DNA from 2 places in the Arthrobacter sp. 01L42 genome. Region 1 is predicted to be linked to the other one. Evidence: riboswitches for the same ligand, from Rfam matches in the RefSeq annotation. Region 1 holds a riboswitch; the other holds the start of a gene.
The links. A riboswitch is a leader RNA that binds a small molecule or an ion and turns the genes downstream of it on or off. The one in region 1 is predicted to bind glycine.
Positions count from the first base shown of each region.

Region 1 (14,278 bases):
CCGGCCCTGCTCTCCCTCGCCGAGCTGCAGCGCGTCCTCCAGGGCCTGCTGGATGAGCAGGTGCCCATCAACGACCTCGCCCGGATCTATGAGGCCCTCACGCTCCGCGCCAAGATTTCCACGGATCCGGAATCGCTTGTGGAAGCCGCCCGGCAGGCCCTGGGCCCCGCCCTCACGGCCAAGTTCATGGACGGCGAGGTGCTCAACGTCATCATGATCGACCCCGTCCTGGAACAACACATGCTCGAGGACATGCGGCCCGCGGAGGGCGGCAGCCAGATCGTCATGGGGCAGGAACGGCTCGACGCCGTCCTGCGCTCGGTGCGGTCCGCCGTCGACGCCGCGGCCGCCGCCAACCGCCAGGCCGTGCTTGTCTGTGCACCCGCGCTCCGGCCCGCCATCTACCGCCTCGTCGGGGCGCAGCCGGGATCCGTGCCCGTGTTGTCCTACCGCGAGGTGACCTCCGCCAACGTCCGGATCGAAACAGTAGGAGTGGTGCGCCATGCCGAACCGCTATCGGCTTAAGGGAGCCTCGCTCGAGGAAATCCGCCGCAAGGCGGAACAGCTGTACGGTCCGGCGGCCCGGATCGTGTCCGCCGAACGCGTCAGCAGCCCCGGAATCGCCGGCCTCTTCGCCCAGGACCGCTACGAGGCCATGATCGAGCTCCAGTCCAAACACGAGGTCGTCACCGGCGAGGTAGTGCCTGACGCCGACATCCTGGCCGGGGCCGACTCCGGCCCGGCGACTGGTGGTCCCGCCGGGGAGACCGCCGCCGGGGCGGCTTCCGCGGGCACTGTTCCGGGCACTGTTCCGGGCACCGTTCCGGGCGCCGGGACCCCCGCCGGGAAGTACGACGCCGGAGCCGCGGCGGCAGCACCGGCCCCGCCGGCGGCCCGGACCGCAGCGCAGGCGGGCCCGGCCGGAGGGCCGGCACGGCCCGCCGCCCCGACCCATCACCTGCAGGGCGCCGCCATCGCCGCACTCCTGGAGGAGGCGGACGCCGCCGAGCTGAGCCTGCACCGGCCCGCTCCTGCCGGTGTGTCCACCGAATCGCGGGACTTCGCCGAGCTGCTGGAACAGCTCGGTACCGGGCTCCGGACCCCCACAGATCCGCCCGCCGCAGCGCCCGCCGCCGACGTCGGGAGCCCCGCGCACCCGGCGGCGGCCGTTGCCGGCGCCGTCGTGCACCCGTCCGCCGTCGGGAGCCCCGCGCACCCGTCCGCCGTCGGGAGCCCCGCGCACCCGGCCGCCGTCGCGCCGGGCAACGCTGCGGGTGCCCCGGCTCCGGGTCCGCTGACCGGCGTCGGCGATCTCGTGCTCCTGATCGGGCTGGGGGAGGACGCGATGGATACCGCCCTGGCCATGTCCATGGCCTCCGGAGGTGCCGATGTGCGCACCGCCGGTGAGCTCTCCGCCTATGGCCACCTGCACGTCGACGGACGCCAAAGTGCCACGGCCGCGCGCGCCCATGCCGTGGTGACGGAGCGCACCGTCCTGGTGGCGTTCGGACTGGGCAAAGCCCGCAACGCCCTGGCCCGGGTGCCGTCCGTGGCGGCGCTCTCCGCCGACCAGGTCTGGGTTGTGGTCGATGCCGGACGCAAGCACGAGGACACGGCGCGCTGGGTCGGCGTGCTGTCCGCCCAGCTCAACGTGACCGCGGTGGCGGTGGTCGGCGCCTCGGAGACCGGGTCGCCTGAAAGCGTCAATGGCCTGGGACTGCCCGTCGGCTGGATCGACGGGCGCCCCGCCGGGCCCGAACCGACATGGCAGAACCGGCGGGAATCGTACGATGCTCCCCGGACTGAAGGGTAGATTGAGAGGATGCTGGTACTTACACGCAAGCCGGGCGAACAGATCATGATCGGCGACGGCATCGTCATCACTGTTCTGGAAGGCCGCGGCGACGGTGTTCGGATAGGCATTGAGGCGCCCCGCGGTGTGCCGATCCAGCGCCGGGAAGTCATCGAAGCCATAGCGGCGGCGAACCTCGCGGCGGCGGAAGCGGGCCCGGACGCCGAGGAAGCGCTGCGCGGCCTCATGCCGCCGCGCGCCACTCCCGCCGACGGCTGAGGACCCGCACCGGATCAGACATGGTCCCCGCCGAGATACTGGGCCAGGAGCGGCTGGGCTGAACGCCGGAGCACGGCGAGGGACCGCTCCAGGTTTCCTCCCATGGTCAGCTGGTCCAGAAGCCCGGCCGTGCCCGCCGGGCCGGCGCGTCCCGGCATCGGGAGGCTCCGCAGCGCGTCCTCATTCACGCGGGAAGCCTCGCCCAGCCGGGCCAGGAGTGCGTGCAGGGCGTCCAGATGCTCGCGCAGGATCTCGGGCCAGGGCCCGGCGGGAGCGGCCGCAATCAGTTCGACGAGCGTGGTCTGTGCCGGCAGGCCCCATTGGGCCGCCACGGCAGCAGACTCGACGCTCCGGGCCAGGGCTTCGAAGCGCAGGCGGTCCAGCACGGTTTCAATCTCGGAGGCCATGAAGCTCAGCCATTCCAGATTCCCGGCCACGACGTGCAGGCGCTGCGTTTCCAGCCTGAAGAGGAGTAGCTCCAGCTGCCGCCGCTCCTGCCACAGTGCCGCGGAGAGATCACTTGCGCTCATGTGCCCCATTCTCTTTCCGCCCCGTGAATCACAGCTTCGGGGCGGTCACCGCATTTTTCACACAGCTTTTCCCTGAGGGTACACGCAGATCTTGGAACAGGTGATAGGTTTCCTCCATGGGTGCTGCGCCCTACTTGCGAACGCTGACTCCAATGGGGGGAGCACCGGTCGGTTTTGGGTGCGGCTCTCGGCGTTTTAAGGGTCGAGGACCCTTCGGATCCGGTCTCATGGGGGGACACAGTATTGAATCGCGTGGAACGCAACGAGATGGTCACGCAGCACCTTCCGCTGGTGGGGTATCTCGTCTCAGATTTGTGCTCGAAGGCGTCACACCTTTCTCGCGATGACTTGGCGTCAGCCGGCGCTATTGCCTTGATTACCTCGGCCGATTCGTTCGATCCAGGCCTCGGGGTGCCGTTCGGCGCTTTCGCGCGCCGGCGTATCCTTGGCGCCTTCGCAGACGAGATGCGGGCCAGCGACTGGGCCACCCGATCCGCCCGCCGCCGGATCAAGGAAACCATGTCCGTGCAGGAAACCCTGGCGTCCGCCCTGGGCCGCACCCCCACAGTGGACGAGATCGCCTCTGCCCTGGGCGTCCAGCAGAGCGTTGTGGAGGCCGCGCTCGCGGATGCCTCGCGCACATTGACGCCCCTCGACGAGGCCGTGGTGGACACCCTGGCCGCCGAAACCCTCACCCCGGAACACTCCGTGCTCGCGGACGAACGGCTCCAGTACCTTCGGGCCGCCGTGAAATCCCTTCCGGAACGGATGCGCTACGTGGTGGAGGAGATCTATTTCGGAGACCGCACGGTCAAAGACCTGGCCGCGGAACTCGGGTCCACGCACGCAGCGGTGTCCCAGCAGCGTTCGGAAGCCATCCGGCTCATGCGCGACGGCCTGAGCGCCCACTACGCCGACGACCCCGAGCAGCCGTTCCAGCCCCAGTCCAGGATTACCCCGAGGCGGCGCAACGACTACCTCACCCAGCTGTCCGAATCCACCTCCGGCGGCATCACACGGGCCGTGTTCCCGCGTGGGCCCATCCTCAACGAGGCCGTCTAAACCGCCCCCAAAACGGTTAGTAAGCCGACTTAGTAAGCTGACCGAGAAATTCCTCCCAGAAGCGTCGCGGCCCGGCGCCGCGCTGCGGTAGCGTCGGAAGCATCGGCCGGGGTGCCAGCAATGGCATGCGCGGCCCGCACGGCACCGGTTCTATCGAGGAGGATTCATGAAAGCATCACCAACATTGACGACCAACCTGCAGGCAGTACTGGTGGACCTGATCGAACTCCACGTTCAGGGCAAGCAGGCACACTGGAACATCGTCGGGACCAACTTCAGGGACCTTCACCTCCAGCTGGATGAAATCATCGACGCCGCCCGGGGATTCGCGGATGACCTTGCCGAGCGCATGCGTGCCCTCCACGCCCTCCCGGACGGCCGAAGCTCCACGGTTTCCAAGTCCACCGCACTGGCCGAGTTCCCGAAGGGCCTGATCAACACGAAGGACGCCATCGAGCGGATTGTCGCCGCGCTTGAGGCGGCCGTCGGCACCATGCGCAAGGTCCATGACGAAGTGGACGAGGAAGATCCCACCACCGCGGATCTGCTGCACGAGTTCATCGCCAAGTTTGAGCAGTACGCCTGGATGGTGAATGCCGAGACCATGCGGGCCACTGCCAGCGTGACCACCCCGGACAGCAAGTAGGAACTGGCTCCCACCAGCCCCCCCAAAAAAACAGCAGCGTCCGGCGCCGGGTATCCTCCCGGCGCCGGACGCTGCTGTTTAAGGGCTGGACCCCCCTGGGTGCTGACGACTGCTGCTGACGACGGCGTGACGCTGACGGCGGCGTGACGCTGACGGCGGCCGCTGAGCCCTATTGGGCCTTCGGCACCGACCGCAGGACGACGGCGGCCAGGACGCAGGCCCCGGACATCAGGACCAGTGCAATGGACGCAGTGACGTGCACGCCCGAGTCGAAGGCGGTGCGCGCGGCCGCCGTCACCGCCTCGGCCAGGGGCGCCGGAAGCATCCGGGCCAGATCCACAGCGCCGGCCAGGGTTTCACCGGCCTGGCTGGTGGCCGCCGCCGGGGCGAGTTCGGACACGCCCGCGGGAAGCCGGAGATTGCCCTGGTAGGAGGCCGTCAGGATTGAGCCGAGAATCGCCGTACCCAGCAGGGACCCCACTTCGTAGCCGGTCTCGGAGATAGCGGCGGCTGCCCCTGCCTTATCGGCGGGCGCCGCGCCCAGGATCAGGTCATTGGAGATCGTCTCCGCGGCCCCCACCCCCAGGCAGAGCACCAGCAGGGCGGCAAGGAGCAGCGACGGGCCCTGGCTGTGGTCGCCGAATGCCACCACGAAATAGCCCGCCGCGCTCAGCAGCAGGCCGCCGGCCACCACAAAGCCGGGCCGCACCTTGCGCACCAGCGGGACCACGAGCAGCCCCGCTACAACCGTGGCGATGAGGGCCGGGACCATGGCGACGCCGGAGGCCGAGGGGGACTGGCCCTCCAGCAGCTGCAGGTGCTGGGCCAGGAAGAGAATGAAGCCGTTGAAGGAGAACAGTGCCAGGACGTTGGCCACAATGGCCGTACTGAAGATCCGGTTGCCAAACAGGCTGACGTCGAGCATCGGCGCGGTGCTGTGGTCTGTCCTGTGGATACGGGCAAGCGCGCGTTGCCGCCGGATGAACACATAGCCCATGAGCAGGCCGGTTCCGATGCTCGCGAAGGCCTCGGGAGCCGGCCCGTGGGTGGCAAGGGCTTTGATCCCGTAGACCACCGGCACCATGACCAGCAGGGACAGGGCAATGCTGGGCACGTCCACCCGGCCCGGCTTCGGATCGCGGGATTCCGGGATCAGGGCCGGCCCGAGCAGCAGCAGCGGCAGGATGATCGGCACCGCGACCAGCAGGACGGCGCCCCACCAGAAGTGTTCCACCAGCCAGCCGCCGACAATCGGGCCGAGGGCGGCGCCGCCGGAGAAGCCGGCGGCCCAGATTGCCACCGCCAGCCTGCGCCGGTTGGGCTGCGGAAAGATGTTCCGGATCAGCGACAGCGTGGATGGCATCAGCATGGCGCCGAACAGGCCAAGCCCGGCGCGGCCGGCGATCAGCCATTCCGCACTCGGCGCGAACGCCGTCACGGCGGACACCGCGGCAAAGCCTGCGCTGCCCACGAACAGCAGCCGGCGCCGGCCGATCCTGTCGCCCAGGGAACCCATCGCGACCAGGAGTCCGGCCAGGACCAGGGGGTAGGCGTCGACGATCCAGAGCAGTTCGACGCCGGAGGCGGTCAGGCTGCTGGCGATGGCCGGCAGGGCGAACGTGAGCGCGGTGTTGTCCACGGCCACGAGCAGGACGGGGAACATCAGCAGGGCCAGCGCCACCCAGTCACGCCACGGTGCCCGGGGCCCGGTGGCCGCAGGAGTGCTGGTGGCTACGGTGATCGATGAAATGCTCATGAGAATAACTGTACCGTCTGGACGGTACAGTTAAGAAATGCGCGCGCGGACAGGCATGATGGGAGGCATGCCCAGGAAACCCGTCGCCCGCGAGGCCGTCCTCGATGCCTTCGAATCCCTGCTCATCGAAGTCGGTGAACGCGCCGCGACGCTGGACGCCGTCGCGCGCCGGGCCGGCGTCTCCAAGGGCGGCCTGCTCTACCATTTCCCGACCAAAGAGGCCATGATCGCGGTCCTGCTGGAACGGCTGGACCGGCTTCTGGCTGCGGATGTTGCGGCCATGGCGGCAGCCCCGGAAGGGGCGGCGGCGTACTTCATCAAGTCCTCGGTGTGGGCGGACACGCCCATGGACCGGGTCTTCGTGGCGGCTACGCGGCTCGCCGAGGTGGCGCACGGGGAAACCCTCCGCCGCTTCGCCGCCGGCCAGGCGAGCTGGCTGGAACTGCTGGCGGCCGACGTCGGGCCCGCCATGGCGAAGGCCGTCCTGTGCATGGGGGACGGGCTGTACTTCAACGCCATGCTGGCGCGGGGTCCCGGCGGGCCGCCGCCGGAAGTCGAGGCGGACGTCCAGAGCCTCCTGGCCGCCGTCGAGCGCCTGCGCGGCTGAAGCCCACACCCACACCCACCCCTACTCCCCGCCGACCCCCCCTTACTCCCCGCCGAATTCGCCGGAAGCGTTCGAGTACGCCGGAAAGTTGCGGCGACTCCGGGCGTTTCCGGCGAAATCGCGCCGCCGGATTGGCCGCCGGGTGGCTCGTGGCCCGTAACCTGGGTCCGCCGCCGGGAGGGAGTTTGCGGACGCGCGCTCGGCATAGGACAATGAGAGCTGTGACTGTTGTCACCCCCGATTGAACACCCAATTAAATACGCCTTTGATCTGCGGCGGGAGAGTCCTGCAAGTAGGTACAAGCAGGCGCCGTAGGAGCAAACCCTCCCCAGGAATCTCTCAGGCCCATGTACCGCCGCGGCAAGGCATCTCTGGAAAGTAGCAGGCGTGTCCCGGACATGCTGTGCTCACCGACGGTGCAAGCGGAGCCCTGAAACGCGGGCTGCGCGGAAACTCTCAGGTCCAATACAGAGCGGGGAGGAACCCGAATCAATGTGGCGTACCCTGCGCCGCCTGAGTTATGGAGTTCCTTGTGACTGTTACCCCAGCCTCCACGTCCTTCGTTGACCGGCATATCGGCGCGCGCCGCCAGGCCGACGTCGACGCCATGCTGAAGGCTGTCGGCTACGACACCGTCGACGCCCTGGTGGACACCGCCGTTCCGAAGGACATCCGCCAGGACGCCGACCTCGCGCTCGCCGCGGCCCTGAGCGAGGTCGAAGTCCTCGCCGAGCTGCGCAAGCTGGCGTCGAAGAACAAAACCGCCGTGCAGATGATCGGGCAGGGCTACTACGACACGCTCACCCCGCCGGTGATCCGCCGCAACATCCTCGAAGCCCCGGCCTGGTACACCGCGTACACGCCCTACCAGCCGGAGATCTCGCAGGGCCGGCTCGAGGCGCTGCTGAACTTCCAGACCATGGTCCAGGACCTCGTCGGCCTGCCGATCGCCAACGCCTCCCTGCTGGATGAAGCCACCGCCGTGGCCGAGGCCGTGCTGATGATGCGCCGCGCGAATAAGAACAAGACGGCGCACGACGGCAAGACCGTCCTCGACGCCGACTGCCTGCCCCAGACCATCGCGATCGTCAAGGGCCGAGCGGAGGCGCTGGGCTTCGAGGTCGAGGTCGCCGACCTCTCCAAGGGCCTGCCCGACGGCGTCATCAACGGCGTCGTCCTGCAGCAGCCGGGCGTCTCCGGCCGCGTGTTCGACCACACCGCCGTGATCGCCGACGCCAAGGAACGCGGCGCCCTCGTCACCGTCGCGGCAGATCTCCTCTCCCTGACCCTGATCACGTCCCCGGGCGAGCAGGGCGCTGACATCGCCGTCGGATCCGCCCAGCGCTTCGGCGTGCCGCTGTTCTTCGGCGGACCGCACGCTGCCTACATGGCCGTCCAGAAGGGGCTCGAGCGCTCCATGCCCGGCCGCCTCGTGGGTGTCTCCAAGGACAACGCCGGCGTTCCCGCCTACCGCCTGGCCCTGCAGACCCGCGAGCAGCATATCCGCCGCGAGAAAGCCACCTCCAACATCTGCACCGCCCAGGCCCTGCTGGCCATCGTGGCTTCCTTCTACGCCGTCTACCACGGCCCGGACGGGCTGAAGGCAATCGCCCAGTCGGTCCACGTCCACGCGAAGACCATCGCCGCCTCCCTGAAGGCCGCCGGCCTGGATGTGCTGCACACCTCCTTCTTCGACACCATCACCGTCTCCGTGCCGGGCCGGGCAGCTGAGATCATCGCGGCAGCCGACGCCAAGGGCGTCAACCTGCGCGCCATCGACGCCGACACCGTCGGCATCTCCGCCGACGAGGCCACGACGGTTGCCGTCGTCGCCGACGTCATAGCCGCGTTCGGCGCGTCCGTGACTGCCGCGGCTGCAGGCACGGACACTGCGTTCGGCCTGGACCCCGCCGTCGAGCGCACCTCCGACTACCTGCAGCACCCGGTGTTCAACACGCACCGTTCCGAGACCCAGTTGCTGCGCTACATCCGTCGCCTCTCGGACCGCGACCTTGCCCTGGACCGGACCATGATCCCGCTGGGCTCGTGCACCATGAAGCTGAACGCCACCGCCGAGATGGAAGCCATCTCCTGGCCGGAGTTCGCCTCCATCCACCCGTTCGCCCCGGAATCCCAGACCGCCGGCTGGCGTGAACTGATCGAGGACCTCGAAGGCCAGCTGACCGAGATCACCGGCTACGACCAGGTCTCCATCCAGCCCAACGCCGGTTCCCAGGGCGAGCTCGCCGGGCTGCTGGCGATCCGCGGCTACCACCTCTCCCGCGGGGAGGCCCAGCGCAACGTCTGCCTGATCCCGGCCTCCGCGCACGGCACCAACGCCGCCTCCGCCGTGCTGGCCGGCATGAAGGTCGTGGTCGTGGCCACGGCTTCGGACGGCACGATCGACCACGCGGACCTGACCGCCAAGATCGAGCTGCACAAGGACGCGCTGTCCTGCATCATGATCACCTACCCGTCCACGCACGGGGTGTACGACGCCGATGTCCGCGAGGTATGCGACGCGGTCCACGCCGCCGGCGGCCAGGTCTACATCGACGGCGCCAACCTCAACGCCCTGGTCGGGCTGGCCCAGCCCGGCATGTTCGGCGGCGACGTCTCGCACCTGAACCTGCACAAGACCTTCTGCATCCCGCACGGCGGCGGCGGACCGGGCGTCGGCCCGGTCGCGGCCAAGGCGCACCTGGCCCCGTTCATGCCGGGCAACGCTGCTGATCCCGCCAACGGCGCCGACGGCACCCCGATCTCCGCCTCCCGCTACGGCTCGGCCGGCGTGCTGCCGATCTCCTGGGCCTACGTGAAGCTGATGGGCGGCCGCGGCCTCACCGAGGCGACCAAGTCCGCGCTGCTCGCGGCGAACTACATCGCGGCCCGCCTCAACGACTCCTTCCCGGTGCTCTACACCGGCGAAGGCGGCCTGGTGGCCCACGAGTGCATCCTGGACCTGCGCGAACTCACGGCCAAGACCGGCGTGACCGCCGAGGACGTGGCCAAGCGCCTGATCGACTACGGCTTCCACGCCCCCACCCTGGCGTTCCCGGTGGCCGGCACCCTGATGGTGGAGCCCACCGAATCCGAGGACCTGGGCGAGATCGACCGCTTCATCACGGCCATGGTCGCCATCCGCGCCGAGATCGACCAGGTGGCCAACGGCGATTTCACCGTGGAGCACAGCCCGCTGCGCAACGCCCCGCACACCGCCGCTGCCGTGATCAGCACCGACTGGACCCGCGAGTACCCGCGTGAGCAGGCCGTCTTCCCGGTCCACACGCTCAAGCAGGACAAGTACTTCCCGCCCGTCGGCCGCATCGACGGCGCAGCCGGGGACCGCAACCTGATCTGCTCGTGCCCTCCCCTCGAGGCCTTCGAAGAAGACACAGCAGTCCACTCCGACGACTCCGCCAACTCCGCCTCTGACAACTAGGGACAGCCAACGATGACTGAGAACTACACGGCTCTGTACGAAGAGCACAAGAAGCTCGGCGCCTCCTTCACGGACTTCGGCGGTTGGCAGATGCCGCTGAAGTACAGCTCGGAACTAGCCGAGCACCACGCCGTCCGCAAGTCCGCGGGCCTGTTCGACCTCTCCCACATGGGCGAAGTCTGGGTCACCGGCCCCGACGCCGCAGCCTTCCTGGACTACGCCCTGGTCGGCAAGATCTCGGCGATGGCCATCGGCAAGGCCAAGTACTCGCTGATCTGCAACGAGGACGGCGGCATCATCGATGACCTCATCACCTACCGCCGCGGCGACCAGAAATTCCTTGTGGTCCCCAATGCGGGCAACGCGAAGGTCGTCGCCGCGGCCCTGGCCGAGCGCGTCGGTTCCGGAAAGGACGGCGGATTCGACGTCACCGTCCAGGACGCCTCTGCTGAGACCTCGCTGATCGCCGTGCAGGGACCCAAGGCCCAGGAGATCCTGCTGCGCCTGGTCCCCGCCGCGCAGCACGAGCTCGTCACCGGCCTGAAGTACTACGCCGCCGTGGACGTCCCGTTCATGTTCGCTGGAGCCAGCCAGGACCTCCTGCTGGCCCGCACCGGCTACACCGGCGAAGACGGCTTCGAGATCTTTGTCGCGAACGACGCCGCCGCCGCCCTCTGGCAGGCGCTCGTCGCCATCGCAGAGGACGGCGAGCTGACCCCCGCCGGGCTCGCGTCCCGCGATTCGCTCCGTCTCGAGGCCGGCATGCCGCTTTACGGCAACGAGCTCTCCCTGGAGGGCGATCCGTTCGCCGCCGGCCTGGGCCCCGTCGTCGCCCTGTCCAAGGAAGGCGACTTCATCGGCAAGGCCGCCTTGGCCGCCAAGAAGGAAACCGGCGCCGGCGCCACGACGGGCCGCAAGCTCGTCGGGCTCAAGGGCCTCGGGCGCCGGGCCGGCCGCGGCCACTACCCGGTCCTCAAGGACGGCAACGTCGTCGGCGAAGTCACCTCCGGCCAGCCCAGCCCGAGCCTCGGCTACCCGGTCGCGATGGCCTATGTCGACGTCGAATTCACTGAGCCCGGCACCGCACTGGACATCGACCTCCGCGGCAAGGCCGAACCCTTCGAAGTTGTCGCACTGCCTTTCTACAAGCGCCAAAAGTAGCCGAAGCTGTCCCGGGGGCTGCGTGACTGTGGTTGCGTCAGCCCGTCGGACCCGGCATCCTCTGCATGCTCGGTCGCGAAGACGCCCGCTGAGCGGACGTAACGCTCCCTTGGACGCATGCTCCCGGATGTCGGGCCCGAAGGGGCCCTGCAGCTCACCTCGGGTTCAACTCACCTCGAGTTCCAAGCGTCGTTTGGGGCGCCTTCGAAAGCCAAAAGTGCTGGGGGATGTACCGCCTGCCGCGGCTCTGGGTTGTCCCAAGCCCGATCATTGGGGGTTGAGCTTGATGACACCCTTGAAGCCTCGGAGCACCCCGGCTCTGGAAGATATCGAAAAGCCACTGTTTCTTCCGGGGAAACGGCTGGCCCCAAAAACTGAACTGAATAGCGGCGGGTGAGGGGATTCCGGAAGCGTGCGTCTAAGCGAGGGACGAGCGAGCACGCGGAGGAATTGCCTCATCCGCCACCCAACCCACCACAATTGTTGTGGCCCACGACTTTTCAAACGTAAAGGAAAAACACATGGCAAAAGTTGCCCCTGAACTGCAGTACTCCGACGAGCACGAGTGGGTTGCCCGCGAGGCCGGAAACGTTGTTTCCATTGGCATCTCCGCCGTCGCCACGGATGCCCTCGGCGACATCGTCTACGTTGACCTGCCGGAGGTCGGCTCCGCCGTGACCGCGGGGGAGACCTGCGGCGAGGTCGAGTCGACCAAGTCGGTCTCGGACCTGTACGCCCCGGTCACGGGCGAGGTCACCGAAATCAACCCCGCCGTCGTCGACGACCCCGCGCTGATCAACAGCGACCCGTACGGCGCCGGCTGGCTGTTCAAGGTCGCCGCCGAGTCCGACGGCCCGCTGCTTTCGGCCCAGGAGTACGCGTCCAAGAACGGTGGCGAGCTGTGAGCGGCGCATCGGCGGCCGCGGGCACACAGACGTTGGCGTTCGAGCAGGTCATCTCCGCGAGCCTGGACGCGGATCTCTCCAGCCTGGATCCGGAGATCGCGGCGAAGATCGACGACGAGCTGGCCCGCCAGCGTGACGGCCTGGAAATGATCGCCTCGGAGAACCACACCGCCAAAGCCGTGATGCAGGCCCAGGGTTCCGTGCTGACCAACAAGTACGCCGAAGGCTACCCGGGCAAGCGCTACTACGGCGGCTGCGAGCACGTCGACGTCGTCGAACAGCTCGCGATCGACCGCGTCAAGGCCCTGTTCGGCGCCGGGTACGCCAACGTGCAGCCGCACTCCGGCGCCCAGGCCAACGCCTCGGTCATGCACGCCCTGATCCGTCCCGGGGACACCATCATGGGCCTGAACCTGGCCCACGGCGGGCACCTGACCCACGGCATGAAGATCAACTTCTCCGGCCGGCTCTACAACGTCATTCCGTACCAGGTCCGTGAGGAGGACCACCGGATCGACATGGCCGAGGTCGAGGCCCTGGCCCTGGAGCACAAGCCGGCGCTGATCGTGGCCGGCTGGTCCGCGTACGCCCGGCAGCTCGACTTCGCCGAGTTCCGCCGGATCGCCGACTCGGTGGGCGCCTACCTGATGGTGGACATGGCGCACTTCGCCGGGCTGGTCGCGGCCGGGCTGCACCCGTCCCCGGTCCCGCACGCGCACGTCACCACCTCCACCACGCACAAGACCCTTGCCGGTCCGCGCGGCGGCATCATCCTGTCCAACGACGCCGAGATCGCCAAGAAGATCAACTCCGCGGTGTTCCCCGGCCAGCAGGGCGGGCCGCTGGAGCACGTCATCGCCGGCAAAGCCGTGGCGTTCAAGATCGCCGCGTCCGAAGAGTTCAGGGAGCGCCAGGAACGCGTCCTGGCCGGCGCCCGGATCCTCGCCGACCGCCTGGTCCAGGACGACGTCACCGCCAAGGGCATCAACGTGATCTCCGGCGGCACCGACGTGCACCTGGTCCTGGTGGACCTGCGCGAGTGTGAGCTGAACGGGCAGGAAGCCGAGGACCGCCTCGCGGCGATCGACATCACCGTCAACCGCAACGCTGTCCCGTTCGATCCGCGCCCGCCGATGGTCACCTCCGGGCTGCGGATCGGCACCCCGGCGCTGGCCACCCGCGGCTTCGGCGAGGCGGCCTTCGCCGAGGTTGCCGACATCATCGCCGAGGCCCTGATCGCCGACGCCGGCGCGGACCTCTCCGGTCTCCGCACCCGGGTCCGGGCCCTCGCAGCCGCCCATCCGCTCTACCCCTCGGTTGATAACCTCGCCCAGGCGACGTAAGACTGAAGTAGCAGCAGTACAGAACTAACAGCAGTACACAGATCACGACGCCGGGTTGCCGCCACAAGCCGCCGCCCGGCGTCGTGCATCCGGCATGCGGCCGCCAACCAGCGCCCGCAGCGCCTTCCGGCAGGACCCTCTGCCGGGCCACAGCAAGACCTAGTTAGGAACCGACAATGGCTGTTGGAGTCTTCGACCTCTTTTCCATCGGAATAGGGCCATCCAGCTCACACACCGTGGGGCCCATGCGGGCCGCCGCCCTTTTCGCCGAGGAACTCAAGGCCTCCGGGGACCTGGAGAAGGTAGCGTCGCTGCGGGTGGACCTGTACGGTTCCCTGGCCGCCACGGGCCACGGGCACGGCACCATGACCGCGATCCTGCTCGGCCTGGAAGGCTTCCACCCCGAGCTGATCCTGCCCGAGGAAGTGGAGGAACGGCTCGCCACGATCGCCGAGACCGGCACCCTGCAGCTGGCCGGCTCGGTCGCCCTGCCGTACGGGGTGAAGGACATGATCCTGCGGCCGCTGACCATCCTTCCCCGGCACACCAACGGCATGACGTTCACGGTCTCCGACGCCGATGGCGAAGTACTCCACAAAGCCACGTTCTTCTCCGTCGGCGGCGGCTTCATCGTCCGCGAGGGCGAGGAGGACGCGGCCCTGAAGGAACTCGACGAATCCAAGAAGGAACTTCCCCTGCCGTTCCGCACGGCCGCGGAACTGCTGGGCCGCTGCCAGTCCAAGGGCCTCTCGATC
Region 1 covers NZ_JBFTSL010000026.1:660-14,937, reverse strand. Annotated here, with positions in the region: gene AC1DN2_RS19085 (flagellar biosynthesis protein FlhA) at 1-525, shown strand, start outside; gene AC1DN2_RS19080 (hypothetical protein) at 503-1,813, shown strand; gene AC1DN2_RS19075 (carbon storage regulator) at 1,823-2,071, shown strand; gene flgN (flagellar export chaperone FlgN) at 2,086-2,601, opposite strand; gene AC1DN2_RS19065 (sigma-70 family RNA polymerase sigma factor) at 2,845-3,663, shown strand; gene AC1DN2_RS19060 (Dps family protein) at 3,830-4,309, shown strand; gene AC1DN2_RS19055 (MFS transporter) at 4,479-6,065, opposite strand; gene AC1DN2_RS19050 (TetR/AcrR family transcriptional regulator) at 6,133-6,672, shown strand; glycine riboswitch at 6,939-7,037, shown strand; glycine riboswitch at 7,039-7,153, shown strand; gene gcvP (aminomethyl-transferring glycine dehydrogenase) at 7,193-10,114, shown strand; gene gcvT (glycine cleavage system aminomethyltransferase GcvT) at 10,127-11,275, shown strand; gene gcvH (glycine cleavage system protein GcvH) at 11,797-12,180, shown strand; gene glyA (serine hydroxymethyltransferase) at 12,177-13,523, shown strand; partial or broken gene AC1DN2_RS19025 (L-serine ammonia-lyase) at 13,700-14,278, shown strand, end outside.

Region 2 (11,466 bases), on a different contig from region 1:
CGTTTGTAGCGTGTCCGGGGCCTTCTTCCGGGGGTCGAGGCCAAGCACGACAACGCCGAGGACCACGACCTAAGTGCCGTGCCTGCGACGTTCACGTGATCCCCGGCATCCGGGCGTCCGGGCTCGCCCAGCCAGAAGTCAGATGCTGTCGCCGGCGACCTTGTTCTCCGCGTATTTAGCCCCTCTGAGTTCAAGCCTGAAGTATCGTGTGTGCCGTGCGGCCAACGCGCTGCATCGACGGGCATCATGGATGCGCCGCCCAGGACTATCAAGCCCTAGGCTGAGGTAGGGAAATCTCGTGCCGAACACGGGACAGATCGACATCTGGAGGGCCAAACGTGGTGGAAGTGGTTGCACCATATGCCGAGAAGATCTTGGCTCCGCATGCGAAGTTGCTCGCCAAGAAATTATGCGGGTGGCTTGGATTCACGAGATGGCAAATCGAGCGGGACGTGAAATCAAAAAGTGGGCTCGATTTTGACGGTCCGGCCTACCGGTCGTGGTTGAAGTCGCTCGACGCAAGTGTCTGGGAACGTCCCGTTGAACAGGCCGGACCCGAGCTCGCCCTGGACCTAGATGACAGGCTAGAGGCGGCCAGCAGGGACTGGCGCGATCGGCGGCATAATGCCTCCACCGCGATGAAGTTGGTGCAGGAAACGTATCTGTCGGCTCTGGCCCAATGTTCTCAGGCGGACTCAATCCGCTTTGGCGAGCTCTGGAGTCGGGAGCGCATGCAAGCCACTACTCAGCAACTCGCAAATCTAGCCAGTACCAGAGGCGGCTTGGGCCGCCTGGACGGGGCTGACCTCGTTGCCTATCTGGGGAAGCGATCGCGGGCACGACGGAGCAATCGACTCGCGGCATTGGGGGTCGAAGACAGCGCCATCTCCGTCGTTATGGATGCAGCGAGTATTCCCACAGTTGACGTCCCTCGGGGGAAGATCCGTTGCATCGTTGGTCCATTCGGCATTGGGAAGTCAGAGGCGGCTGAGCAGTGGCATAGAACTCGATTCGAGGACTGCCTCCATAACCCGGACGCTCCGATCCCGGTGTGGCTCCACGTTCGCGACATCAACGGCAATCTCACTGCGGTCTTCGACAGAGAAGCGGGTAGTCAGACAGTGGCCGGCGCCCGAGGATTAGCGGTTGTTATCGATGGATTGGATGAGACAGATAGTTCGGCCGCCGAGAACATTTTGAACGATTCTCGCGTATTTCTTGCTAGCAGCCCACGTTCATCAGTCCTGCTAACTACACGTCCGGGTGTGGTCGGTATGCGCGATGGCGAGGAAGTTCCTGTCCCACCTCTGACGAACGAGGATGCAGCCAGCCTCGTTGACGCCGCATCTGGGGAATCACGCAATAGCTACTACCGGCTTCCGGGGCCCCTCAGGGAGAGTGTACGCCGACCGCTATTTGCCATCGCCGCGGGAAGGGCGCTAGCGGGCGGCGATGCGCCTCTTAGCGCTGCCGGCCTGTTGAGCCAGATAGTTGAGAAGGCCCTTCGGAGGGGGCAGGAGCGGACGCGAATTGAATCGCAGCATATAGTGGCCAATCTGACTGAGTTGGCCGTCCGGCTGACAAACGATCCGTCTGAAAGCCGCGTTCTCGATTACTCGACACGTGCAGTCGCGGAGGCATCACGCCTTGTTTCGGCGGACTCTGAAGGAGGGTGCCAGTTCAGTCTTGCCATTATCCAACAATGGTTCGCAGCTCAGGCCCTTATCAGCGATCCTGCTAGGGCAGAAGATGCTTTCCGCGACCAGGTGGCCTTTGGCCGATGGCGGTGGGCCATCGCGATCGTTATTGCCGCCGGATCGAATTCGAACGTGGACAGATTTCTAAGCCGTGCCATGATGTGCAATCCAGGCGCTGCTTCGTGGCTCCTGGATCAAGCAAGCGTCTCCTCTATTAGCCGTCCCGCCGCCGCGCCGCCGCCATTGATCGAAGTACAGTCTCGCCTTCTCAAATCCGGCCGCTCCTGGGCGGATGCGTTGGGACCGCTGGCTTCAAAGGTGCTCCCAGTTAACCCGCCAGAGCATGGTGGCCTCAGGCTGGGCGTTCGACTCGAGGCGGACGGCATCGCCTATTCATGGTCCAGGGAACCACAAGAATCGGATTCAACCACTACCTTGCCCACTTCGGTGCAACTCTTCGGGGCGGACGATGACAGTTGGTCGGGCATGACCTGGAAGAGATTCGGACACGACGCAGCTTGGCCTTGGAACTTCGTGCGATCCGACATCAACGAGAAATTAGAGACCACAATGCGCACGTCCGCGCTCCTCGGCGGTACATCCGGGGTGTGGGCGGACGAAGCCGCCTACAAGTTCTGCCGCGCTTGGGCTGATCAGCGCACGGTTTTCCACAAACCGATAGAGTGCGGCGGACTGATCCAGCTCCTCGACGGGCTATTGAAGGACGACCCGGATATCGTCATACAGGCACCCCGAGCCCCAGCCCTGGAGGCTAGGTGGTTGCGCGACTACCTAGGACAACAGCCGGGCGGCGTTCTGCATAGGCCCCTCCCAACACCGGATGTGCAGGCGCCAGACAGCGGATGGGTGTGGGGTGTCTATAGCCAAGAGCGCCTTCTAGAATACGCCGTGGAGCTGTATGGCAGAGCATGCCTAGCCTACGAAGAATTGTGTTCTCACACATTTCGGAAGTTCGATTGGGCCTTGTCACTACTTTCCCAGCGACCAATAAGTGTGGTCGGGGTGCTCAGAATTGGCCACAGGACCGGCTGGGACGGGGCGCCCGCCGTTAGCTTCCGGGTGCTTCCCACGAAACTCATGAAACAGGCCACTACGGATTCCCCGCATGACTGGATGATGTCGAGGACAGGACGCTGTGCCCTGAGGTTCGAGATCGAACAAGAGGAGTGGGGCTTCGAGCCAGAGATTGGAATCAGCAACGAGGCGCTCAACGAGTGGATGCAGACCGCCCGAGCATCGTCGCCATTCGTGCGTTTCTCCAGCGTTGGCTCTTTGCTAGAAACCAACCACGATAGAGCGTCGAGTGAAATCGCCCTGAATTGGCTTGCCGATGACCTGAAAGCAATTGGTATGTTCTCCGGCAACGCACGCATTGACTAACCCAGGTCCGCTGAGAGTTAGAGCGCCTTCCTATAGTGGGCGCCAGATTTCCTGCTCAGCAACATGAATGTCCTGCTGCGAAATTACGCCGGGTCCATCATCGGCGGTTGCAAAGACTTCTTGGATGCTTGCCCTGGTCGAACCGGCTGCACCGATTCGCCGTCTACGCCTCCCGCAGCACACCAACCGCGGCCACCAAATACGGCACCGGATCCGGGTCCGTCCCCGCGGCCCACTGCATCCAGGCCTCGAACGTCGCGCCGATCAGCGCTGCGCACAGATACCCCGCGATATCCTCGCGCACCCCGGCCGAAACCAGGTACGTCCGCGTCCTCTCCCGCTGCGGCACAAGGGACTCGTAGCTCCGGCTCGCCAGCTCGGGGTGTTCGGGGATCAGCCGGAGCCGGCCCCGCGTGACCGCCAGGTCCGGCAGAACAGAAACCTCGGCGACCGCAGCCTCGCGCAGGCCCGCCAGGACGTCGCTGTCGGCCCCGCCGGCAGCGCGGGCTGACTCCAGCACCCGGCCGGAGGCCTCGTCTACGGGCTTGCGGCCGCCGGCGGACGCATCGACGCCTTGGCGAACGTGGCCGGCATCATGGACAACTTCGCCCCGATCTACGAAGTGGACGACGACACCTGGGACCGCGTCTTCCGGATCAACGTCACCGCCCTCATGCGCCTGACCCGCGCGGTGGTGCCGCTGATGCTGGACGCCGGGACCGGCTCCGTGGTCAACGTCGCCTCCGAGGCCGGCCTGCGCGGGTCCGCCGCCGGCGCCGCCTACACCGCGTCCAAGCACGCCGTCGTGGGCCTGACCAAGAACTCGGCCGCGATGTACGGGCCGAAGGGCCTGCGCTTCAACGCCGTGGCCCCCGGCCCCACCATCACCAACATCGTGGCCACCTGGGGATCCCAGCTCGCGGCCGAACGCCTCGGCCCGCTGATGCAGGCCACCGTCCCCACCCCCGCCACCGCCGCGCAGCTCGCCGCGTCCATCACCTTCCTGCTCAGCGACGACGGCACCAACATCAACGGCGCCATCCTCGCCTCCGACGGCGGCTGGTCCGCGCTGTAGGGGAGCGGCACCCCACGCAAGCGGACGACGGCGGGAAGTCCCGCCGTCGTCCGCTGGATCGGGATCAAATCCGTGATTGCACCATCGGATCCGCTGGTGCAATCACGTCCACACATCGCGGGTGAGCCCGGATTTTACGTGGACGGGAAGGTGGGCACGTCCGGCCACCGGCGGGCGGCAATGGATTTGGCACCCAGCCCTGCCAACGCGATGACCAGAGCCAGCAAGATTTTGGGAGGTGCTCCGCCCGCGGGTCCAAGCGTTACCGCCAGGATTTGCCGACTCATCAACAGCATCTCCTGCAGGTCGCCAGCCAGGATACGAGTCCCCAGGACGTAGTTGACCGAGATGAACAGGGCGGGAACAAACCACAACAGGGCAAGGTTCACGGCCCACACCGCGGTCCGCCGCGCAGGACGAAGGCCGCACCATGCCAGGGCGCCACCAACGAGGACGGCGGGAATCCAGAGAGCGATTGACGGCACTGCGACGGGGACGTTGATGTGCCCAACGAAGCCGACAACCCACTCCACCGTCCACGAAGCGAACGGCACCGCCACGAGTCCGGCGCCCAATGCCGCCAGGCTCCGGGTCCTTGAACAGAGCAGCAGGTGCGCCACGAGGGCAGCAGCGAGGGATGCGGTCACGCCCGCGAGCAGCCCGGCGAAGTACAGGCTCGCCATTGTTCCGCCCGCCAAGCCGCCGTCGAGCACTGTGAAGGACTGGACGGCAGCCGTGAACTGGACCACAAGAACGCCGGCTGCCGCGCACCACGTCACCAGTCGCCGTCGGGCGGGGGACCAGATGCGCACCGCGAGTCCGGCCGCTGCACCTCCTACGGTGAGGAGGGCTACGATCGTGGTGAGTTCGTACTGGCTTAGCGGCAGTAACGACACAGGCATCTGGTCTGGAACGACCTCTGCGCCCCACAAGTTCTGCAACGGGAGCTGTGCGCCGGATACCAGCCATGGGCCCAAGCCGAGCAATCCTGCGAGGATCCCGATCAGCCACCCCCAAGCGGCATCCCCGGCGGGAGTCCTGCTTGGTGGTCTGCTGGGAGCTGCCTGTTCCATCGCTTGATCCGGAAGGCTCACGGAGGCTCCTTGCGTATGAGCGCTCTGGGAGGGACGCGCATGAAAATGTAAAGTATCCCGTTTAGAATAATGCACCGAATGGACTAACCCCCTGGGTCCGATCCACGAGGTGGACGACGACCTCTGGGACCGCGTGTTCCGGATCAACGACACGGCCCTCATGCGCCTCACCCACGCAAGCGGACGACGGCGAAGAGCTCCCGCCGTCGTCCGCGGGACAGCGACTCAATTGAAATAAATTTTGCATCCTGCCCGGGAACCGGATAAATTGTGAGCTGTGTCACCGACCAGTGGCACAGCTTATGATCTGCGGCGGGAGAGTCCTGCCGGTACGTTCAGCAGGCGCCGTAGGAGCAAATCCTCCCCAGGAATCTCTCAGGCCCACGTACCGCCGCGGCAAGGCAACTCTGGAAAGCAGTCCGGGCAACCGGGCTCACCGACGGTGCAAGTGGCGCGCTGCTATCAGCAGGGCAAAACGGAAACTCTCAGGTCCAATACAGAGCGGGGAGGAACCCGAATCATCGTGGCGTCTTGATGCCACCTGAATTATGGAGTTCCTCTCATGACGGTTCAATCGTCCCCGTCCACCTTCGCAGACCGCCACATCGGCGCCCGCCGCCAGGCCGACATCGACACCATGCTCAAGGCCGTCGGCTACGACAGCGTTGATGGCCTCGTTGACAACGCGGTCCCCGATTCCATCCGCCAGGAAAAGCCCCTCACCCTGGACAGCGCCCTCAGCGAAGTCCAGGTGCTGGCCGAACTGCGCAAGCTCGCCTACAAGAACAAGACGGCCGTGCAGATGATCGGCCAGGGCTACTACGACACCGTCACCCCGCCGGTGATCCGCCGCAACATCCTCGAAGCCCCCGCCTGGTACACCGCCTACACCCCGTACCAGCCGGAGATCTCCCAGGGCCGGCTCGAGGCGCTGCTGAACTTCCAGACCATGGTCCAGGACCTCACCGCGCTCCCGGTCGCCAATGCGTCCCTCCTGGACGAGGCCACCGCGGTTGCCGAGGCCGTGCTTCTCATGCGCCGCGCCAACAAAAACAAGTCCGCTGCCGGGGCCAAGACCGTCCTCGACGCCGACTGCCTCCCGCAGACCATTGCCATCGTCAGGGGCCGAGCGGAGGCGCTGGGCTTCGAGGTGCAGGTCGCTGACCTCTCCGCCGGTCTGCCCGACGGCGACATCAACGGTCTCGTCCTCCAGCAGCCGGGCGTCTCCGGCCGGGTGTGGGACCAGTCCGGCGTGATCGCGGAGGCCAAAGAACGCGGCGCACTGGTCACCGTGGCGGCGGATCTGCTTGCCCTGACCCTGATCACCCCTCCGGGCGAGCAGGGCGCGGACATCGCCGTCGGATCCACCCAGCGCCTGGGCGTGCCGCTGTTCTTCGGCGGCCCGCACGCCGCGTACATGGCGGTGCGCGAGGGCATGGAACGCACGCTCCCCGGCCGCATCGTCGGCGTCTCCAAGGACAACGCCGGTGTCCCGGCCTACCGCCTGGCCCTGCAGACCCGCGAGCAGCACATCCGCCGTGAGAAGGCCACGTCCAACATCTGCACCGCCCAGGCGCTGCTGGCCATCGTGTCCTCGTTTTACGCCGTTTACCACGGCCCCGACGGGCTGAAGGCGATCGCCCAGACCGTCCACAACAACACCCGCGCCCTTGCCGCCACGCTGAAGATCGTCGGCCGGGAACTGGTGAGCGACTCCTTCTTCGACACCCTCACGGTCCGCGTGCCCGGCAAGGCCGCCAAGGTCATCGCCGCCGCCGAGGCCCGGGGCATCAACCTGCGGCTCATCGACGCGGACACAGTTGGCGTGTCCGTCGATGAAACCACGACGCCGGAGGTCCTCTCCGCGGTCGTCGTCGCCTTTGGCGCCGGCCCGGTGGTGGAGGCCAAGGGCTTCGAACTGCCCGAGACGGTGCTGCGCACCTCCGACTTCCTGCAGCACCCGGTGTTCAACACGCACCGCTCCGAAACCCAGCTGCTGCGCTACATCCGCAAGCTCTCGGACCGCGACCTCGCCCTGGACCGCACCATGATCCCGCTGGGCTCCTGCACCATGAAGCTGAACGCCACGGCCGAGATGGAAGCCATCTCCTGGCCGGAGTTCGCCTCCATCCACCCGTTCGCGCCGGACTCCCAGACCGAGGGCTGGCGGGAACTCATCAGCGGCCTCGAAGCTGACCTCGCCGAAATCACGGGCTATGACCAGGTCTCCATCCAGCCGAACGCCGGCTCCCAGGGCGAGCTCGCCGGCCTGCTGGCCATCCGCGGCTACCACCACTCCCGCGGGGAGGCCCAGCGCAACGTCTGCCTGATCCCGGCCTCCGCGCACGGCACCAACGCCGCCTCCGCCGTGCTGGCCGGCATGAAGGTCGTGGTCGTGGCCACGGCTTCGGACGGCACGATCGACCACGCGGACCTGACGGCCAAGATCGAGCTGCACAAGGATGCGCTGTCCTGCATCATGATCACCTACCCGTCCACCCACGGTGTGTACGACACAGACGTCCGCGAGGTCTGCGACTCCGTGCATGCGGCCGGTGGGCAGGTCTACGTCGACGGCGCCAACCTCAACGCCCTCGTCGGGCTGGCCCAGCCGGGCAAGTTTGGCGGTGACGTCTCGCACCTGAACCTGCACAAGACCTTCTGCATCCCGCACGGCGGCGGCGGACCGGGCGTCGGCCCGGTCGCGGCCAAAGCCCACCTGGCGCCGTTCATGCCAGGGGACGCGAACAAGGTCGAACCGGGAAAGGGAGTTGCCATCTCCGCTTCGCGTTACGGATCCGCCGGTGTGCTGCCGATCTCCTGGGCGTACGTGAAGTTGATGGGCGGCCAGGGCCTCACCGAGGCCACCAAGTCCGCGCTGCTCGCGGCGAACTACATCGCATCCCGGCTGGATGAGCACTTCCCGGTTCTCTACACGGGGGAGAGCGGCCTGGTGGCGCACGAGTGCATCCTGGATTTGCGGGAACTCACGGCCAGGACCGGCGTCACCGCTGAGGACGTGGCCAAGCGCCTCATCGACTTCGGCTTCCACGCCCCCACGCTGTCCTTCCCCGTGGCGGGCACCCTCATGGTGGAGCCCACCGAGTCCGAGGACCTTGCGGAGATCGATCGCTTCATCGAGGCGATGATCACCATCCGCCAGGAGATCGACCAGGTCTCCAACGGCGATTTCACGGTGGAGAACTCCCCGCTGCGCAACGCACCCCACACGGCAGCCGCCGTCGTCAGCACCGACTGGACCCGCGAGTACCCGCGTGAGCAGGCCGCATTCCCCGTCCACACACTCAGGCAGGACAAGTACTTCCCGCCGGTCGGACGCATCGACGGCGCCGCCGGAGACCGCAACCTGGTCTGCTCCTGCCCGCCGCTTTCCGAATTCGAAAACTAAGGATCCCTGATGAGTGAGAACTACACCGCTCTCTACGAGCAGCACAAAAAGGCCGGCGCCTCCTTCACGGACTTCGGCGGCTGGCAGATGCCGCTGAAGTACAGCTCCGAACTCGCCGAGCACCACGCCGTCCGCAACGCCGCGGGCCTGTTCGACCTCTCCCACATGGGCGAAGTCTGGGTCACCGGCCCGGACGCCGCGGCGTTCCTCGACTACGCCCTGGCCGGGAAGCTGTCGGCCGTGGCCGTCGGCAAGGCGAAGTACTCGCTGATCTGCCAGGAAGACGGCGGCATCATCGATGACCTCATCTCCTACCGCCGCGGTGAGGACAAGTACCTGGTGGTCCCCAACGCAGGCAACGCCAAGGTCGTGGCCGCGGCACTGGCCGAAAGGGCCGGTTCTGCCCAAGAAGGCGGGTTCGACGTGACGGTGGAAGACGTTTCCGCCCAGATCTCGCTGATCGCCGTCCAGGGCCCGAACGCCGAAGCCATCCTGCTGACGCTGGTCCCGGCCGAGCAGCATGTCCTGGTCACCGAGCTGAAGTACTACGCTGCGGTTGAGGTTCAGATCAACGGACAAGATCTGCTCCTCGCCCGCACCGGTTACACCGGCGAGGACGGCTTCGAGATCTACATCTCGAACGAGGATGCGGCAGGTCTCTGGGAAGCACTGCTGGAAACCGGTGCCAGCCACGGGCTCATCCCGGCCGGCCTGGCCTGCCGTGACTCGCTGCGTTTGGAAGCCGGCATGCCGCTCTATGGCAACGAACTCTCCCGCGAAGGCAACCCATACGCAGCAGGCCTGGGCCCGGTCGTCTCGCTCGCCAAGGAGTCGGACTTCGTCGGCAAGGCCGCCCTGAGCGAGCTCAAGGCAGCCGGCGCAGGCTCCACGACCGGCCGCAAACTCGTCGGGCTCAAGGGCCTCGGACGCCGTGCCGCCCGCAGCCACTACCCGGTCCTCAAGGACGGCAACGTCGTCGGCGAAGTGACCTCCGGACAGCCCAGCCCCACCCTCGGCTACCCGGTCGCGATGGCCTACGTCGACATCGAACACGCCGCACCGGGCACAGCCCTGGACATTGACCTCCGCGGCAAGACGGAGCCTTTCGAAGTCGTCGCACTGCCGTTCTACAAGCGCCAAAAGTAGCCGGCCGCCGCTGGCTGAGCCTGCCGAAACCACATACGAACTTAAGGATTGAGATAAATGAGCAAAGTTGTAGCCGAACTGAAGTACTCCGCTGAACACGAGTGGGTTGCTGCCGACGGATCTGGCCCTGCAGGAATTGGGATTTCGGCCGTGGCCGCCGACGCCCTGGGCGACATCGTCTACGTGGACCTGCCCGAGGTCGGTTCCGCGGTGACCGCGGGGGAGACCTGCGGCGAGGTCGAGTCGACCAAGTCCGTCTCGGACCTCTACGCGCCGGTCACCGGCGAGGTGGTGGAGATCAATGACGCCGTCGTTTCCGATCCGGCGCTGATCAACAGCGATCCGTACGGGGCCGGCTGGCTGTTCAAGGTCGCCGTGACCGAAGAAGGCCCACTGATGTCGGCTGAAGAGTACGCGTCCAAGAACGGCGGCGAGCTGTGAGCGCCGCGACGGGTACCGTCGCGTTTGAGCAGGTCGTTTCTCCGAGCCTGGACGCGGAGCTGTCCGTGCTGGATCCGGAGATCGCCGCGAAGATCGACGCCGAACTCACCCGGCAGCGTGACGGTTTGGAGATGATCGCCTCGGAGAACCACACCGCCAAGGCTGTGATGCAGGCGCAGGGTTCGGTGTTGACGAACAAGTATGCCGAGGGCTACCCGGGCAAGCGCTATTACGGTGGCTGCGAGCACGTTGACGTTGTGGAGCAGCTCGCGATCGACCGGGTCAAGGCCCTGTTCGGCGCCGAGTACGCCAACGTGCAGCCGCACTCCGGCGCGCAGGCCAACGCCTCCGTGATGCACGCCCTGATCCGTCCGGGCGACACCATCATGGGCCTGAACCTGGCGCACGGCGGGCACCTGACGCATGGCATGCGGATCAACTTCTCCGGCCGGCTCTACAACGTGATCCCGTACCAGGTCCGTGAGGAGGACCACCGGATCGACATGGCCGAGGTCGAGGCCCTGGCCCAGGAGCACAAGCCGGCGCTGATCGTGGCCGGCTGGTCCGCGTACGCCCGGCAGCTGGACTTCGCCGAGTTCCGCCGGATCGCCGACTCGGTGGGCGCTTACCTGATGGTGGACATGGCGCACTTCGCCGGCCTCGTCGCGGCCGGTCTGCACCCGTCCCCGGTCCCGCACGCGCACGTCACCACCTCCACGACGCACAAGACCCTGGCCGGTCCGCGCGGCGGCATCATCCTGTCCAACGACGCCGAGATCGCCAAGAAGATCAACTCGGCGGTGTTCCCCGGGCAGCAGGGCGGGCCGCTTGAGCACGTCATCGCCGGCAAAGCCGTGGCGTTCAAGATCGCCGGGTCCGAGGAGTTCAGGGAGCGCCAGGAGCGTGTCCTGGCCGGCGCCCGGATCCTCGCCGAGCGGCTGGTCCAGGACGACGTGACCGCGCAGGGGATCAACGTGATCTCCGGCGGCACCGACGTGCACCTGGTCCTGGTGGACCTGCGCGAGTGTGAGCTCAACGGGCAGGAAGCCGAGGACCGGCTGGCGGCGATCGACATCACGGTCAACCGCAACGCCGTGCCGTTCGATCCGCGTCCGCCGATGGTCACCTCCGGGCTGCGGATCGGCACCCCGGCGCTGGCGACCCGCGGTTTCGGCGAGGCGGCCTTCGCCGAGGTTGCCGACA
Region 2 covers NZ_JBFTSL010000006.1:108,767-120,232, reverse strand. Annotated here, with positions in the region: gene AC1DN2_RS06960 (hypothetical protein) at 1,548-3,098, shown strand; gene AC1DN2_RS06955 (hypothetical protein) at 3,262-3,618, opposite strand; partial or broken gene AC1DN2_RS06950 (SDR family oxidoreductase) at 3,643-4,173, shown strand; gene AC1DN2_RS06945 (hypothetical protein) at 4,308-5,075, opposite strand; glycine riboswitch at 5,571-5,668, shown strand; glycine riboswitch at 5,670-5,777, shown strand; gene gcvP (aminomethyl-transferring glycine dehydrogenase) at 5,830-8,676, shown strand; gene gcvT (glycine cleavage system aminomethyltransferase GcvT) at 8,686-9,822, shown strand; gene gcvH (glycine cleavage system protein GcvH) at 9,880-10,263, shown strand; gene glyA (serine hydroxymethyltransferase) at 10,260-11,466, shown strand, end outside.
Region 2: linked by a shared signal. The riboswitch ahead of gcvP (aminomethyl-transferring glycine dehydrogenase) and the one ahead of gcvP (aminomethyl-transferring glycine dehydrogenase) in region 1 are both predicted to bind glycine.